Regions from separate parts of the Abyssisolibacter sp. ZYX002 genome, predicted to be linked through region 1. Evidence: riboswitches for the same ligand, from Rfam matches in the RefSeq annotation. Region 1 holds a riboswitch; the other holds the start of a gene.
What was found. Region 1 has a riboswitch for thiamine pyrophosphate ahead of thiM (hydroxyethylthiazole kinase). Riboswitches for the same ligand answer to the same signal wherever they lie in the genome.
Positions count from the first base shown of each region.

Region 2: linked by a shared signal. The riboswitch ahead of thiW (energy coupling factor transporter S component ThiW) and the one ahead of thiM (hydroxyethylthiazole kinase) in region 1 are both predicted to bind thiamine pyrophosphate.

Region 1 is NZ_JARMXH010000005.1:242,705-251,173, forward strand. Features, by position in the region: gene P3X86_RS15575 (amidohydrolase family protein) at 1-441, shown strand, start outside; gene P3X86_RS15580 (HAD-IA family hydrolase) at 689-1,321, opposite strand; gene P3X86_RS15585 (GNAT family N-acetyltransferase) at 1,343-1,837, opposite strand; gene thiD (bifunctional hydroxymethylpyrimidine kinase/phosphomethylpyrimidine kinase) at 1,983-2,762, opposite strand; gene thiE (thiamine phosphate synthase) at 2,725-3,420, opposite strand; gene thiM (hydroxyethylthiazole kinase) at 3,407-4,231, opposite strand; TPP riboswitch at 4,310-4,417, opposite strand; gene P3X86_RS15605 (methyl-accepting chemotaxis protein) at 4,467-6,566, opposite strand; gene P3X86_RS15610 (GNAT family N-acetyltransferase) at 6,917-7,435, shown strand; gene P3X86_RS15615 (hypothetical protein) at 7,612-8,400, opposite strand; gene P3X86_RS15620 (ABC transporter ATP-binding protein) at 8,400-8,469, opposite strand, start outside.
Region 2 is NZ_JARMXH010000001.1:140,324-148,792, forward strand. Features, by position in the region: gene P3X86_RS00590 (beta-keto acid cleavage family enzyme) at 1-509, shown strand, start outside; gene P3X86_RS00595 (GerAB/ArcD/ProY family transporter) at 685-1,788, shown strand; gene P3X86_RS00600 (class I SAM-dependent methyltransferase) at 2,078-2,683, shown strand; gene P3X86_RS00605 (hypothetical protein) at 3,150-3,437, shown strand; TPP riboswitch at 3,506-3,616, shown strand; gene thiW (energy coupling factor transporter S component ThiW) at 3,766-4,287, shown strand; gene thiC (phosphomethylpyrimidine synthase ThiC) at 4,327-5,634, shown strand; gene P3X86_RS00620 (acetate uptake transporter) at 5,909-6,523, shown strand; gene P3X86_RS00625 (hypothetical protein) at 6,651-6,794, shown strand; gene P3X86_RS00630 (ABC-F family ATP-binding cassette domain-containing protein) at 7,026-8,469, opposite strand, start outside.

The DNA of each region.
Region 1 (8,469 bases):
TTTTTGTTACGGAAATCAAATGAGCTCATCATGAAAAATAATATTAAAGGAAACCATGAATATATGGAATTTCTATTCTATATTATACAGCAATTAAAGAATGAAGGGGCAGGGATACTAATGGGTACTGATAAAGCAGTTCCATATGTTGTTGCAGGTTTTTCTGAACATAAAGAAATGAAGCTATTAAAAGAAGCAGGCTTGGATAATTATGAAGTTATCAAGACTGCAACAATTAACGCTGCTAAATGTTTGAAAATTGAGAAGGATGTGGGGACTATTGGAGTTGGAAAAAAAGCAAACATAATAATAACTAATAAAAACCCCCTTGTTGATCTTAATGAAATCTATAAGCATAATGGTGTAATTAAAGAAGGAATCTATTATTCTAGAGCAAAATGTAATAAGATTCTAGAAGAAATAAAAGTAAACTTAAGATAAACTAGCATTATTAACATTTAGCTTATATAATATCATCCCTAATAAATCTAGATAACTAGTGAATAATATTTGTTCCAAGCGGTGCAGTAGAGGAGCTGTTTTCTACCAATTTAAGTAGAAGCTTTAAAGAAACAGCTCCTAAAATTACCTACGAGTAACATCTTTTAATTTCCTAGTAAATTGATTTGTTGTAATTTTTATTAATCTCAGAGAGCTTGACTAAATTAACGATAATCAAATTGTTTCCCTATTTTTCTAACCCAAAAACTTTATACAACTCATCTATGCTATTTACTACATAATCAGCTACTTTCACCTGATCATCAGAAAAAATATCAAAGTAACAGCTCTTTATCCCAGCATTTTTACCAGCCAATACATCTATGTCTCTATCTCCTATCATTATAGCTTCTTCTTTATTAATATTGTGCTTGGTTAACAAATACAATAGTGCCTCTGGCGAAGGCTTTCTTTCAAATTTATCTTCTTTTGATACAATATCTTCAAAATACTTTATTAGATTGTGGTGCTCTAAGTAATCAATCACAGATTTACCTCTGTTTGTGTAAATATAATTTTTCTTATCTGCTTTAAATACATCTTTGATTATTATATCTGCAGAAGGAAAAGGCTTAACATCACTTAAATTTACTTCACTGCGAAAACCATCATATTTCTGTTTCAATATATCTAAATCTACGTTATATTTGTTTTTATAATGCTCAAAAGTATGTCCATGAGATATCCTCATAAGAGACATTATATTGTCACACTCATCATTTATCTTCATTTCTATTAAAGCTCTACGTAGTGAATCTACAAGCATTGGATATGTATCAAAAAGTGTTCCATCAAAATCCCATATTATATGATTGTACATAACTTCTCCTCCTAAAAATGATTATATTGTATATATCTTTCGGTTATATACCTCTTCCTCATTTTGGTATGTAAATCCTGCCTTCTCTAATGTTTTACAAGAAGCAATATTATCTGATTTTACTACTCCATATAGTACAGGTAAGTTTAGATTTTCCTTTGACCAATTGGCAAATGCCTTTACTACCTCACTTGCATAACCTTTTCTTTGATAATCTTCACCTATTGCATATCCTATCTCTATACCTTCTTTAATTTTGCTCAAGCCTACATGCCCAATGAGTTTTGTATCTTTTAGTTCTACTCCCATTACATAAGGGTAATCAATATTCTCAAGATTAGATGTATATTTAGATATTAGAAACTCTAATACTTTTTTAGCTACTTGTATATCTTCATACACTTGATCTGGCATCCATTTTTTCAATGATTCCTCTTGACTAAATTTATAAACCTCTTCTGTATCTTCTAGACTAAATTCTCTCACTATCAATCTATCTGTTGTTATTATATTCATATGTGCCTCCCTAAAAGATTTTATTTCTTATTTTACATTATACTAAATTATTGACTATATAAGCTACTTGTTCTATGTAAAATGCATATGTATAAGAGGCTATTATTAGGAAATAGCCCCTTATATTATAATATTATTTAACTATTTATAGTGCAAAACAGTGATTTAACGGACCATTGCCATTTCCTAAATCTAACCCATCTTCTAATGCTCCTGTAATATATTCTTTGGCTTTACTTATGCTATCATATATTGACATACCTTTTGCAAGATTACAAGCTATAGCTGATGAAAGCGTACATCCTGTTCCATGTGTATTAGTATTGTTTATTCTTCGTGCTTTAAACCAGTTTATATCACCGTCACTATAAAACAAATCATCTGCAGAATCTTTTGAATGCCCACCTTTTATGAGTATATTTTTTATTCCCTTTTCTGATATTTTGACTGCCGAGTTAATCATATCTTCTTTTGATTTTATTTCAAAACCACATAAACATTCAGCTTCTGGTATATTTGGTGTAATAACATCTGCTATTGGGAGTAAGGAGTTAGTTAATGATTTTATAGCACCATCACTTAAAAGCTTGCTTCCACTTGTTGAAATCATTACCGGGTCTACTACTATATTTTTAGCATTGTATTCACTTATTTTTTTTACTATAGCATTGATTATATCTATACTAGATACCATCCCAATTTTTACTGAATCTGGACGTATATCTGTAAATATACAATCAAGCTGCTTTGAGACTAGCTTGCTAGTTACATCCATTACATCATATACTCCAGTAGTATTTTGTGCTGTTAAAGCTGTTATGACACTCATGCCATACATCTTGTGTGCTGTAATTGTTTTTATGTCTGCCTGTATTCCAGCGCCCCCACTACAATCTGAGCCTGCAATAGTTAACACTTTGTACATATTCATCCTCCATAACATAGTTATTCACCATTTCATCTGACAAAACCCTCAATTCTTTTGATGCTAATTCTATATTTTCCTTTGAGAATATCGCTGATATCACAGCAATACCATCTACCTTACTTTCTCTCAATTTTAAAACATTATCTTTGTTTATACCTCCAATTGCTACAACTGGTATATTTACTGCTTCACAAATTTTTCTTAATGTTTCTATATCAACATCATTTACATCCGATTTTGTATTTGTCTTAAATACAGCACCTACTCCAAGATAGTCTGCTCCATTTTCCTGAGCTATCAACGCTTGCTTCACTGTCTGCACTGACACGCCTAGTATTTTATCTTTACCTATTTTAATACGAGATTCTTTAACTGATGTATCACTTTGACCTATATGTGCACCATCAGCTTTACAAGCTATTGCTATCTCTATATTATCATTTATTACAAATGGTATCTTATGCTTATCTGTCACCTGCTTCACCTCTTTAGCAAGCTTTAAAAATGACTCATACTCTAAGTTCTTTTCTCTAAGCTGTATAAAAGTTGCTCCTCCTACTATCGATTGTTCTACTTGGCTTTGTAGTGTGTTCTCGTTTAGCCATGTTCTATCTGTTACGGCATAGAGCCTCATGGCTTTTTTATCTACTTTCAATTTTTAGTCCTCCTTCAAGACTTTTAAATTCCATCTTGCTTATTTCATCTATTAAAAACATTCTATAGGAGGATGTTCCTCCATTATTATCTATAACTTTTTTATGAGCAAGTTCTCCGCTCAGACCCATCACACCCACTGCTAAAGCAGTAGCTTTTAAAATATTATCTTTGTTAGCTCCACAATATGTAGCTATCAATGCTGTTAACATACATCCTGTTCCTGTTATTTTTGACATCATTGGGTGTCCATTTCTGACTATATACGATTCTTTACTATCAGAGACAATATCTATCGCACCCGTTATAACTATTATTGCTCCTGTTTTTTTGCTAAGTTCTTTGCTAAATGATATTACCTCATCTATATTATCTTCTGTTACTATATCTGATACATCAGCATCAACGCCTTTTGTATTTCCACTGCCCTGTGATATGGTTTTAATCTCTGATATGTTACCCCTTATGACATCAAATTTTATCTCTTCTAACAATTTAAATGTAGTAGAAGTTCTAAGAATTGATGCTCCTGTTCCTACTGGATCTAAAACTACAGGATGAGATAATTGATTAGATCTTTTTCCAGCTGCAATCATTGATTTAATCGTTCTAACGTTTAATGTACCAATATTTATATCAAGCGAATTACATATAGAAGTAATCTCTTCTACTTCTGATATGTCATCTGCCATAATTGGTGATCCTCCACATCCTAGTATAACATTTGCACAATCATTTACTGTAACATAGTTTGTAATACAATGAACTAACGGTGACTTAACTCTTACATTCATAAATATATCTTTGTACATATTTATCCTCCTAATCTTTTATTTTGCGACTACAATAAAAAATGAGAGATACTTTATACCAATGTATTAGTATCTCCCATTATTTTTCTCTAATGTTCCCTACGTTGGCATTATCCAAATCAGGTTATGGGTCGAAGTTAGATTACTTCCTCTCAGCCTGCTAAACAAGCTCCCCTTATTCAGGTTGACTATAAGATATCATATATATTAATTACTGTCAACCAGCTAATAAAATTTATAATTTAAATTGAGAAATCGTCTCCTGTAAACCTTGTGCTAATTCCGATAAGCTTTCACTTGAGCTAGCAACTTGTTGTATAGATGCCAATTGTTCTTCTGTTGATGCTGACGCTTCCTCTGTTCCTGCTGCATTTTCCTCGGCTATTGCTGATAGTGATTGAACTATTTCTAGTATATCTGCTTTTTTAGTATTCATTTCTTCCACTGATGTATTGATTTTACCTATAGCTTCCTCTGTTTTTATTATAGCACCAGTTATATCTTTATACTTACTTTCTGTCTTTCCAACACATTCAGCTTGCTTATCTACAATCTCCCCAACTTCCTTAATCTTTTGTACCGCTTTTGCTGAGTTGTCTATTAGTTCATTAACTATCGTGTCTATCTCAACTGTTGAATTGGTTGATTGTTCTGCAAGATGCCTTATTTCCTCTGCCACAACAGCAAATCCTTTACCTGCTTCTCCTGCTCTTGCTGCTTCAATGGCCGCATTTAGTGCAAGTAAATTAGTTTGTTCTGCTATTGAAGCTATCAATTGACTTGCGTTTCCTATTTTTTCAGAGCTAGCATTTGTCTGCTCTATAACATCAAAAATCTCATTAGCTGCAATACCACTTTGGTGGGTCTTTTCTGTCAATTCTTCTACTACTTCTAATCCTTCACTTATTAAGCTTGATACATTTTCAGAGGATTTATTTACTTCCTCCATAAGCTCTTGATTTTGTTTGATCAAATCTCCTAATTCATTTATCTTACTTGCTCCTATCTCAGTATCTTGTGCTTGAGACATAGCTCCTCTAGATAATTCTTCTATAGTCCTTGCTACCTCTTGAGAACTAGTTGAAGTTTCCTCTGAAGTAGCTGTTAGCTCTTCACTAGATGCTGATAAGTGAGATGTAACTTCCTGTACCTTTTTTATCAATTCGGTAAAATTCATACACATCTTTCCTAAAGCACGTGTCATATCTCCTGTTTCATCTTTCCTTTTTACGAGTATATTTGCTTTATGCTTTTCGTCATAGCTTAAATCATATCCTGCAAGTTTATTTACAACATCGGACATTACATCTATTGATTTCACTATGTATTGGCTGTTGTAGTACATGACTCCTGCCATAATCAATGTAGCTACTACTGCAAGTATAGTTGTTATTAGTATGCTCTTTCTTGTTGATGCCATCATCTCGTCTGTAGGCACTATTATATTGTATGACCATTTTAGGTCACTACCTTCAAAATTAATTGGTGAATAAAAACATTTTACATCTTGTCCAATACTATCAGATAAATCATTGTTTGAGAATTTCTCTCCATTGTTTATCTTAGCTAAATAACTATTTCCCGCTTCTAATCCAAACTCTTTGCCTATTTGGTTAACCTTTCCTTCATCTCTATGTGCTAATACAGTACCTTCGTTATTTACTAATCTTCCAAATCCGTTTTCATATAACTTAACTTCTGAGTTTATCTCTGTCAATTTCTTTAAAGATATATCAACTCCAGCTACTCCTACAAATCTACCGTTTATTACAATGGGCTCTGAAAATGTTACCACAGTAACCTCTTCTCCACCTAACTCATATTGCTCTGGCTTGGCTATAAAGCTTCTTTTTGTTTTTTTAGGAACTAGATAATAATCATTCTCATCTACTTTACTGGTCTTTTTAAATGTAAGTTTGCCTCCAATTTTTGCCCATGACGGAATAAATCTTCCTTGTGAATCACAGCCTTCACCATTGATATGTAATGAATCTTGACCATCAAATGCATTAGGTTCAAAAGCTGCCCATGCATACAAATAGTTTTCGTTACTCTCTAGTTTCTCTTTAAGTAGCTGTTTAACTAAGCTTCGATCTGTACTTCCACTTTTTTTCAAGTTTTTTAAGATATCAGCTAATGCCTTTGCATCATGCACTGCATCATCTAGTACTGATTCCATTTCTGCAGCCACATAATCCGTTTGTTGTGATATAGACTTTATAGTGCTTTCTCTAATGTTTGTATACGAACTAAATGTTAAGTATCCCATAATTGCCCCTGATATAATTACTATTATTGCTAAATTAAGATATATCAAACGTCCTTTGATTTTCATAGTTACTCCTCCCTTTATTATGCTATCTATACCATATGCTCACATCTTAATCTTGCTATTATTATGTAATATGTAATGTCAATTATTTTATGTAATAGTACTAGCTTCGTTAACTTTACATTATATTGTGCGTTACTGACGAAACTGTCAAAAGTTATATAAACAAGCACATGATATTTTTATTATACAACTTTTTGGTGGAATTTAGGCAATATTATACATAATATACATATGATTAGTTCGTTAGTCCTACTTACGACAAAATTTGTTTAATATGTCATTTGCAAATTGGATAATATATGATATTATGTTTAGTTAAATACGTATTTAATTTAATAAGGGGTGATTATATGAATCTAAAAGATGTTAAAATAGTATCTAAAAGATTAATACAAGTTCCTATCAATAAAAGCTATGCTGAATCTCTATATAAAAACTTCACTGATGAAGTAACTAAGTATATGTATCCAACACCTTCTGAGAACATAGAAGGCGTTCATGCTTTTATTTCTAATGCAACTACTAAAATAAATAATAACACCGACCTTTATTTAGCTATCCTCGATAATGAAACAAACGAGCATATTGGAGGCTCTGGTCTTCACCATATAGGCGATAAAGATCCTGAAATTGGTATATGGCTAAAAAAATCTGCTCATGGAAATGGTTATGGACTGGAAGCTGTAAATGCAATAATTCAGTGGGCACGAGAGAATATATCTTTTGAATACATTAAGTATCCAGTTGATAAAAGAAACATTGCAAGTAAACGAATACCTGAACTTAATAATGGTAAATTAGTAAAAAAATATGATGTAACTACTGACTCCGGTAAAACATTGCATTTAGTAGAGTATTGGATATATTAGTAATCAAGATAGCAAACTGTAGAAAAGTTCAAGGCGTGTTAAAATTGAGTAGCAGAGCTTAATTAGAGGTAAGTGAGCAACGGTAATTTTAACAACAACGCAGAAATTGGGCTTTTGTCTACAGTCTGAGGATACTCAATTTTTATGAGTATCCCCCTATATATACCTATCTTCTATTAGTACTGACCGAGCAGTCCTCTTTTTCTAGCTATTTCACTACACTTCTTAAATACTATTATACCAATAACAAAATAAACTGCTGAATTGGTTATCAATAATACATAATCTATTGCAGAAAATGATAATAACGATTGTTTGCCCATAATAATTTTAAATGCACATATTGTTGTAGGTCTAAACGGCAATATAGAGTCTAGTATACTTCCTTTACTTGGTAAAACTAGTGCAATCAAAAAATATTGTATAACATTCAGTAATGACTGTATTTTTTTAAATATAAGTGCTAGTCCTCCAAATATCAGCCCTATCCCTAACATACTAAATATACCTATTATAATAATTGGTAATAATAATAATATATTTATATCTAACCAGTATCCTGTTGTTTCCATTACACATATTAAAACGATAAAACAAATTATTAAATTAACTATAAGATTACTAAGGCTTCGTATTACTAGTACATTTTGAAGTCTAGCATTTGACATACTAATTTGCTCTAGTGTACCTCTATTAGCATCCGAAATTATACCATGTGCTGTATCCGAATAAACCATAATCATAATAGTCCACAAGAAATAGCCTACTACAAACCCTTCTAGTGTGTTTCCTAAATTGACCTTGCTGACATTCATCCCTACTCCAAACATTTTTATACCATAAAACATACCAAGGAATAAAAAATAAAAACTCAAAATTTCTGAAAGTGTGTTAAATCTATATCTAATAGTCTGTATGAAGGATTTTTGTATTGATACCTTAAACAAATAATATACGTTCTTCATTATTTTACACCTCCATTTGTAAGGCTCAAATATATTCTACCGAAATTAATATTATTTTGCTTAATCTCT
Region 2 (8,469 bases), on a different contig from region 1:
CTCATATGGCAAGCTTATCAACAGGATCATCTAATTTTATATCAAGTGTAAATGCTAACTCTCCACAGTTGATACAATCACTTGCTAAAAAAATGTTTGATAATAATATAAAACCAGAAATAGAAGCATTTGATGTATCTATGATACACAATGCAATCAGATTAGAAAAAAAAGGTATATTAAAAGGACCGTTGCATTTTAACTTTGTTATGAACGTTCCAGGTTCTCTTCCAGGAACACCTAGAAATCTAATGTTCATGATTGACAGTTTACCAAAAGGAGCAACATGGAATGTAAGTGGTATTGGACGCTCGCAAATACAGATGATAACAATGGCAATACTCTTGGGAGGTCATGTAAGAACAGGTCTTGAAGATGTATTAAAGATGCCTGATGGAAGCTATGCGACTAATGAGTTATTGGTTAAAAAAGTTGTAAGTATAGCAAATGAGCTTGGTAGAGAAATAGCTACCGTAGATGAAGCTAAAAAGATACTCGGGTTAGTATAATTTACTAATAGAGTATTATAAAGATATGTGATAAAAGATGATATTTACTTTGAGTAGAAATCATCTTTTTTTAATACCACAATAATCTCGCAGATATGAATAAAATTGGTAATTTGACGCAAAATATATAATATTTGACTCATTGCTGTTGATATTATACCTCGGAGGATAGTTAATGAAAAAAGAAATAATAAGTGATAAACAAGGCATACATCTTATGATTTTATTCATAATGGGAAGTACCCTAGTAATGGGAATTGGTAATAAATCAGGAAGAGATTCATGGCTATCTATTTTAATCGCAATGGCATTAGTATTTCCAATGTTGATGATTTATGCTAAGACATTATCTTTATACCCTGGAAAAGATTTATATGATATTATAGAGCATGTTTTTGGAAAAGTTATAGGTAAAATAATCTCGATTTCATACATATGGTTTTCATTATACTTAGCATCGTTAATTTTGAGGAATTTTGGAGAATTTATAAGGACAGTTTCTTTGCCTGAGACTCCTATCATAGCAACGATGATAGGTTGTGGAATATTGGCTATATGGGGTGTAAAAAGTGGTATAGAAATGTTAGGCAGATGGGCCAATCTTGTTTCAATAGTAATGATTACAATAGTAATAATGACTTTATTTTTCCTATTACCGATGTTTCATTTTAATAATTTAAAGCCTGTACTATATAATGGATTCAATCCAGTATTAGATGGTGCTTTTGATGTATTTACATTCCCACTAGCAGAGTTAGTTATTTTCACTTTGTTTTTTTCTGCTTTTGGTGTTAGAAAATCTTCCTATAAAATTTATAGTTGGGGGTTGTTACTAGGAGGTCTTGTAGTTCTTGTTGTTACAATGAGTGAAATTTTAGTTTTAGGTGAAATTGAATATAAAACTGTGACATTCCCAGCATATAGCACTATCTACAAGATTAATATTTTTCATTTCATACAACGGATAGAGATAATAGTTTCAATCAATCTTTTAGCAGGAGGATTTATTAAATGTTGCATGTGTTTGCTTGGAGCATGTAATGGTATCAAAAAAGTGTTTAATTACAGTGATTACAAGTTCTGTGTGATTCCTGTTGGATTGTTGATGGTGAATTTATCGCAGCTTATATACGATGATCTCGAAGAGATGGTGGATTGGGCGTTTTATATATGGCGATATTATGCTTCTGTATTTCAGGTTATATTGCCGCTAATTATATTTGGCGGTGCAATTATTAAGAAAAGAATTGAATCAAAGAAAGATAACAAAGTAATATGAATATTTGGTGTTGTATAAACTTATGAAAATTGTTATGATTGGCTATTTAGAGAAGAGTCAATAAATATGGCAAAGCTAAGATTTGAAGAAATTTTAGAAATACCAGTGATATATTGGGACAAGCATATTTAACCTATTAAGAAATTTTAATATTTTCTTACATATTGATATCACTTTAATAGAAAGAGGTTAATGACGAAATTTATTTAGTTATATATATAGATACGGTACAATTAATATATGTAGATACGATAAATTGAATATATATTAATTACTAGGAGGTAATGCATTGAAAGTATTTAGACAAACATCACTCTATCAATTTTTATTGTTTTGTGAAAGAAAGAATATTTCTAAAAACGTTTTAGACTGTGGAGCAGGAGGGGATTTACCTCCATTAGCATTGTTTGCTCAACATGGTTATAAAACTGCTGGGATAGAGATAGACCAGAATGAAGTAATAGAAGCGAAAAAATATGGTGATAATAACAATATTTCATTAAATATTGAGCAGGGTGATATGAGAGAGCTACCATTTGAGAATGAATCATTTGGGGCAGTTTATTCATGGAACTCAATATTCCATATGAAAAAGATAGATATAGAAAAAGCGATAAACGAAATGAAACGAGTACTAAAATCAGGTGGACTAATGTATGTTAACTTGTTATCAATAGATGACGATGAGTGCGGAGAAGGAACATGTATTGGAAATAACGAATACAAACAAGAAGAAAGAGATAAGGTAGTCATACATACTTATTATGAAGATGATGAAGGAGATAAGTACTTTGATGGCATGGAGTTAGTATATAAGCAAAAAAGAGTCATATACAGAGAGTGGAAAGGTCAAAGGTATAAAATAGCTTATATTGATTATGTGATGAAGAAATAGGGGTATAAAGGGCATATCTCATGCCCAGCCCTATTTTTGTTTTATATAATTCCTTAAATCAAATGGTTTTTTTGATCTTTATTAACACCGTATATTTATCATATCTTCAAATTCAGTTCTTTTTTCTCAGTATCAATTGTCCTTATAAATATCTTTTTTAACATAAGTATATATTTATGTTGCAATTTTTTTTACTTAGCTGTTGTTTAATATCTTGTAATTATTGTGTATATTCGTATGTATAAAGGAGTTTCAAGAATCAAGAAACATTGTTGTCTTGTTGTAACCATTTTATAACCATGTAATAGACAATGCCTTTATTTGCACCAGTAATAACCATTATCCTGTTCATGAAATATCGCCACTTATTCTTTTCCTATTTAGATATGAGTAATTTTACTATAAATAAGTCCTAAATAATTACAAAAAAAGTTTATAATACATTATAAAATTAGGAAGGTGAGTTATGAAAAAATATAAATGCCCTGTATGTAAAGAACGGACAATCGATTTTACGCAAAAAAGAAAAATGTATTACAGATATAGGTGGTCTATAAAATGTAGTAATTGTAGGAGCGAATTGACGGAATCAAATATAGTTATGGTTGCATGTGGGCTATGCGGGGCAATAGCGTATTTTATTTTAATGCTTTCGTTTATACATATTATACTTAGGATTATTCTAGTTGCTCTACTGTTTAAGTTATATAATGAAATAAGCGTAAGGATATCTCCTATAGTAGTAAAAAAATAACATACAATAAAGCTATTGATTAAGTGCTATATTTATGTTACGATATATCTGATTAAAATTTAATTTAAATTTTTGGCTAGGGGGGCTGATGTTTGTCAGCTGAGATAAAGAACTGTATTCTTTGACCCTGTTAACCTGATCTGGTTAGTACCAGCGGAGGAAAGCTTATTTATGATGTATTAAAATTAAGGCAATCCTTTTGGATTGCTTTTTATTTTGAAGTTATACTAAAAACAATGCTTAGAAATAAAAGATAATATCACTTTACTTCTATATCTAATACTTCATGTATAAGCCTAAATTTATTTCATAAGAAGGAGAGACATAGATGAAAAATAAAAAACTTATGTTAAGCGGATTATTAGCCACGATAGGTGTTATTTTAAGTCCATATTCTATACCTATTGGGATAGCTAAATGTTTTCCTTGGCAACATCTAATAAACGTGTTATCAGCAGTTTTATTAGGACCTTATTATGCTATAGGACAAGCGTTTGTAATATCAGTTTTACGTAATATTTTAGGATTAGGGACTTTGCTTGCATTTAGTGGTAGCTTGTTTGGAGCGTTATTGGCTAGCTTACTATATAAAAGATTCCCGAAAATATACATAGCTATTATAGGAGAATTAATAGGAACAGGTATCATAGGTGCTATAGCTTCATATCCAATAGCAAAGTTGCTTATGGGTAAAGAAATAGCTGTGTATGGATTAGTTATACCATTCATGGTAAGTTCCTTTGGTGGGACAGTAATAGCGTTTATAGTTTTAGAGATGTTTGGATTAAAGAGAATTATTAATAGCAGTTTTAATTTATACAGTAAGGAGAGTAATAACAATGTTAATTAGTCATTATAATCAAATCTAAAGAAAGAAAGGAAGTAGTATATGAATTATACAACACAAATGGATGCAGCTAAAAAAGGTATAGTAACAAAAGAGATGAAAATAGTAGCACAAAAAGAAAATATAAGTGAGCAGGTACTGATAGATAAAATAGCTAAAGGTACCGTAGTAATACCAGCAAATAAGAATCATGTAAATATAAATCCGGAAGGAGTGGGAGAGGGTTTAAGAACCAAAATAAACGTGAATCTAGGGATATCAAAGGACAGTTATGATATAGAGAGAGAAATAGAGAAAGTAAAAGTAGCAATTGACATGAATGTAGAATCAATAATGGATTTAAGTAATTATGGAAAAACTGCTGAATTCAGAAGAAAGTTAGTAGATATATCACCAGCGATGATAGGTACAGTACCAGTATATGATGCTTTAGGTTTTTACGAAAAAGAGTTAAAGGATATAACTGCAAAAGAATTTTTAGATGTAGTTGAAAAGCATGGAAAAGATGGAGTAGATTTTGTAACTATACATGCAGGTATAAACAAAGAAACGGCGGATACGTTTAGAAGAAATCCGAGACTTATGAATTTAGTTTCAAGAGGTGGCTCGTTGATGTTTGCATGGATGAGACTTAATAACAAAGAAAATCCATTCTATGAGTACTACGATGAATTATTAGAAATATGTGCTAGATATGATATAACGATAAGTTTAGGAGATGCTTGTAGACCAGGAGCAATAGCAGATTCAACAGATGCAAGTCAGGTTAAAGAGCTTATTGTATTAGGAGAATTGACTAAAAGAGCATGGGCTAAAAATGTTCAAGTTATGATAGAAGGGCCAGGACACATGGCAATAGATGAAATAAAAGCAAATATGTTATTAGAAAAAAGGCTTTGCCATGGAGCGCCATTTTATGTACTAGGACCTTTGGTAACAGATATTGCACCAGGCTATGATCATATAACAGGGGCTATAGGAGGCGCAATTGCAGCAGCAAGTGGAGCAGACTTCTTATGCTATGTTACACCAGCAGAGCATCTTCGTTTGCCAACTGTGGAGGATATGAAGGAAGGAATCATAGCTAGTAAAATTGCTGCACATGCTGGTGATATAGGAAAGAAGCTACCAGGTGCTAGAAAATGGGATAACCAGATGAGTCTTGCAAGGCAACAACTTGATTGGAGTAAAATGTTTGAGCTTGCTATAGATCCAGTAAAAGCAAAGGCTTACAGAGAAAGTTCAAAACCAGAAGACGAAAAGTCATGTTCAATGTGTGGTAAGATGTGTGCTGTTCGTAATTTAAATAAAGTTTTAAATGGAGAAGATATTAACATATTAAGAGACTAGTATATTGAATCTAAGGCTATCATATTTATTGATAGCCTATTATTTAGACAAGAATACATTATTGAGAGCTACTATAATTTTTGTTGTTCACTTATAAAATGAATAAGGATATGTCCCAAAAAGTTGTAATTGATTATTTATTTTTATTTAAACGTATATTACGAGAGGAGTATTTATAAAGACTAAAAAAATTTGATAAAATACTAAAAAGACCTTTAAATATGTATAAAAATATGATAATATGTCGCAGTATACTATTTTAAGGAGGTTTAATGTGAACAATAAACAAACTAATGAAATTAAGATTATAACTGCTGATCCTTCTGCTTTAGGATTATTTGGACTAGCTATTGTTACCTTGGTAGCATCAAGCCAAAAACTAGGCTGGACAAGTGGAACCGCTTTCATAATTCCTTGGGCTATATTTTTAGGAGGTTTTGCACAGTTATATGCATGTGTAAATGATGCAAAAAAGAACAATGTATTTGGAGCTACTGCATTTGGAGCATATGGTTTATTCTGGTTAGCAGTTGCATCATCTTGGATGATAAAAGCTGGAGTATTTGGAGAAACGCTAATGGATGGAATAGATGGTAAACAGCTAGGATTTGCTTTTATAGGATATTTGATTCTTACTTTAGTATTGACTATAGGAGCTATGGAGACACACAAGGTATTATTCACTATATTCGTTTTAATAGACCTACTGTTTATAGGGTTATCTTTTTCAACACTAGGTATAGCTGAACATGCTATGCACAAATTAGCAGCTTACTCAGAGCTTGCGATATCTATAACAGCGTTCTATGGATTTGCTGCAGCAGTACTAAATGGGCACTTTGGAAAAGAATTTTTACCAGTTGGGAAACCATTTGGAATATTTAAATAATATTATAAAAAGAATACAAGTTATATAGGCTAAAGCTGTCAAAGATTTTGACAGTTTTTTATTTGGAACAAAATTCCTTTTAAAACCATCATAATATTAAAGTAAAAAAATAAAAGGAGTTGGTTATATGAAAAAATTACAAAAGAAATTTGATTTAGGACTAGAAGTATATGTTGATTTTATGTGCTGCTGTGGTTGTCATAAGGTGTTAGATGATCCTGAAGTGATAGATGATAGTAACAATCTAAAATTTGTATACGTTCCTGAATAAATCAATTTCTTAGTATTAATATCTATTTAATTAGACCGCTAAAATAATGTTGGAAAGGTGTATAAAGAGATTAATTAAAAAAGTGAAAAAGTCTCTTGAGAAATTTGCATGTACAAGATGAATTTGTAGGTAATAGAGCACCACCTGATGATAAATATAATAACCATAGTCATTTTACAAGATTTTTTAACAGATATTAAAAGGGAGCTTTGCTCCCTTTTAATTGTATATTTATTGTTTGTTTTTATACTCTTCAATTTTTTCGGCTAATTCGTTAAGGTATTCCCATCTGTCCATTAAAACTTCAAGTTGATTTTCGTGCTCTTCCTTTTTCTCAGAAAGCTCTTGCAATTTAATAAAATCGCTGGCAGAGTTGTTCATTTTGTTATCAATATCTTGTATGCATTTTTCTACAGTTTCTATTTTTTGATCTATTTCTTCATATTCGATTTTTTCTTTATAAGAAAATCGGGGTGCTTTTTCTTTCTCTGGTCTTTCAGCTTTGACCTTCATGGTTTTATTGCCAACTGTATTAGAGTTTAGCTCTATAATTTTAGTGTAATTACCCGTATATTGCTTTATGTTACCTTTCTCAGTAAATACAAAGATTTTTTCAAATGATTTATCCAAGAAATATCTATCGTGCGAAACTGTTATTACTGCACCTTCAAAATACTTGATATATTCTTCTAATATAGATAGAGTTTGTATATCTAAATCGTTTGTAGGCTCATCTAAGAGTAGAACATTAGGATTACTCATTAAAACTCTTAAAAGATACAACCTTCTTTTTTCTCCGCCTGATAATCTATCAATACGAGTATATTGCATTTCTTTAGAAAATAAAAATCTCTCTAACATTTGACTAGCAGTAATCTTAGTACCATCTTTTGTAGTTATATACTCTGCTAATTCTTTAATATATTCGATAACTTTTAAACTTTCGTCAAGCTCTTGGTTTTCTTGAGAGTAGTAGCCGATTACTACAGTATCGCCTATTTCAATATTACCACTATCAGGTTTTAGTTTGCCTGAAATTAGGTTCAACAACGTAGATTTACCTTGACCATTTGCTCCTATTATGCCTATTCTATCATTTCTTAAAATAGTGTAATCAAAATTATTTATTATTAGGTTATCACCAAATTTTTTAGTGATATTATTGAGGTTAATTATTTTTTTACCAAGTCTTCTAGAACCCACACTAATTTCAAAATTTTCTTCTTTAATATCAATTTCTGCTTCTTTTAGTTTTTCAAATCTGTCAATTCTAGCTTTTTGCTTTGTTGTTCTTGCCTTTGCTCCGGCTTTAATCCATGCTAGTTCATTTTTAAATAGATTACGTCTTTTTAGCTCTTTAGTTATGGCTTCCTGTTCTCTTATAGACTTTTTTTCAAGATATACACTATAGTTACCTTTATAGCTATACAGTTTGCCTTTATCAAGTTCCAATATACGGTTTGTAACTCTATCGAGGAAATACCTATCATGAGTAATCATCAATAAAGCACTTTGTTTGTTTTGCAAATATTCTTCAAGCCATTTAATTAATATATCATCTATGTGATTGGTAGGCTCGTCAAGTATAAGCAAATCACAAGGCTGTATTAATGCCCCAGCTAAAGCTACTCTCTTGCGCTGGCCACCAGATAATTTATCAACTTTCATATTATAA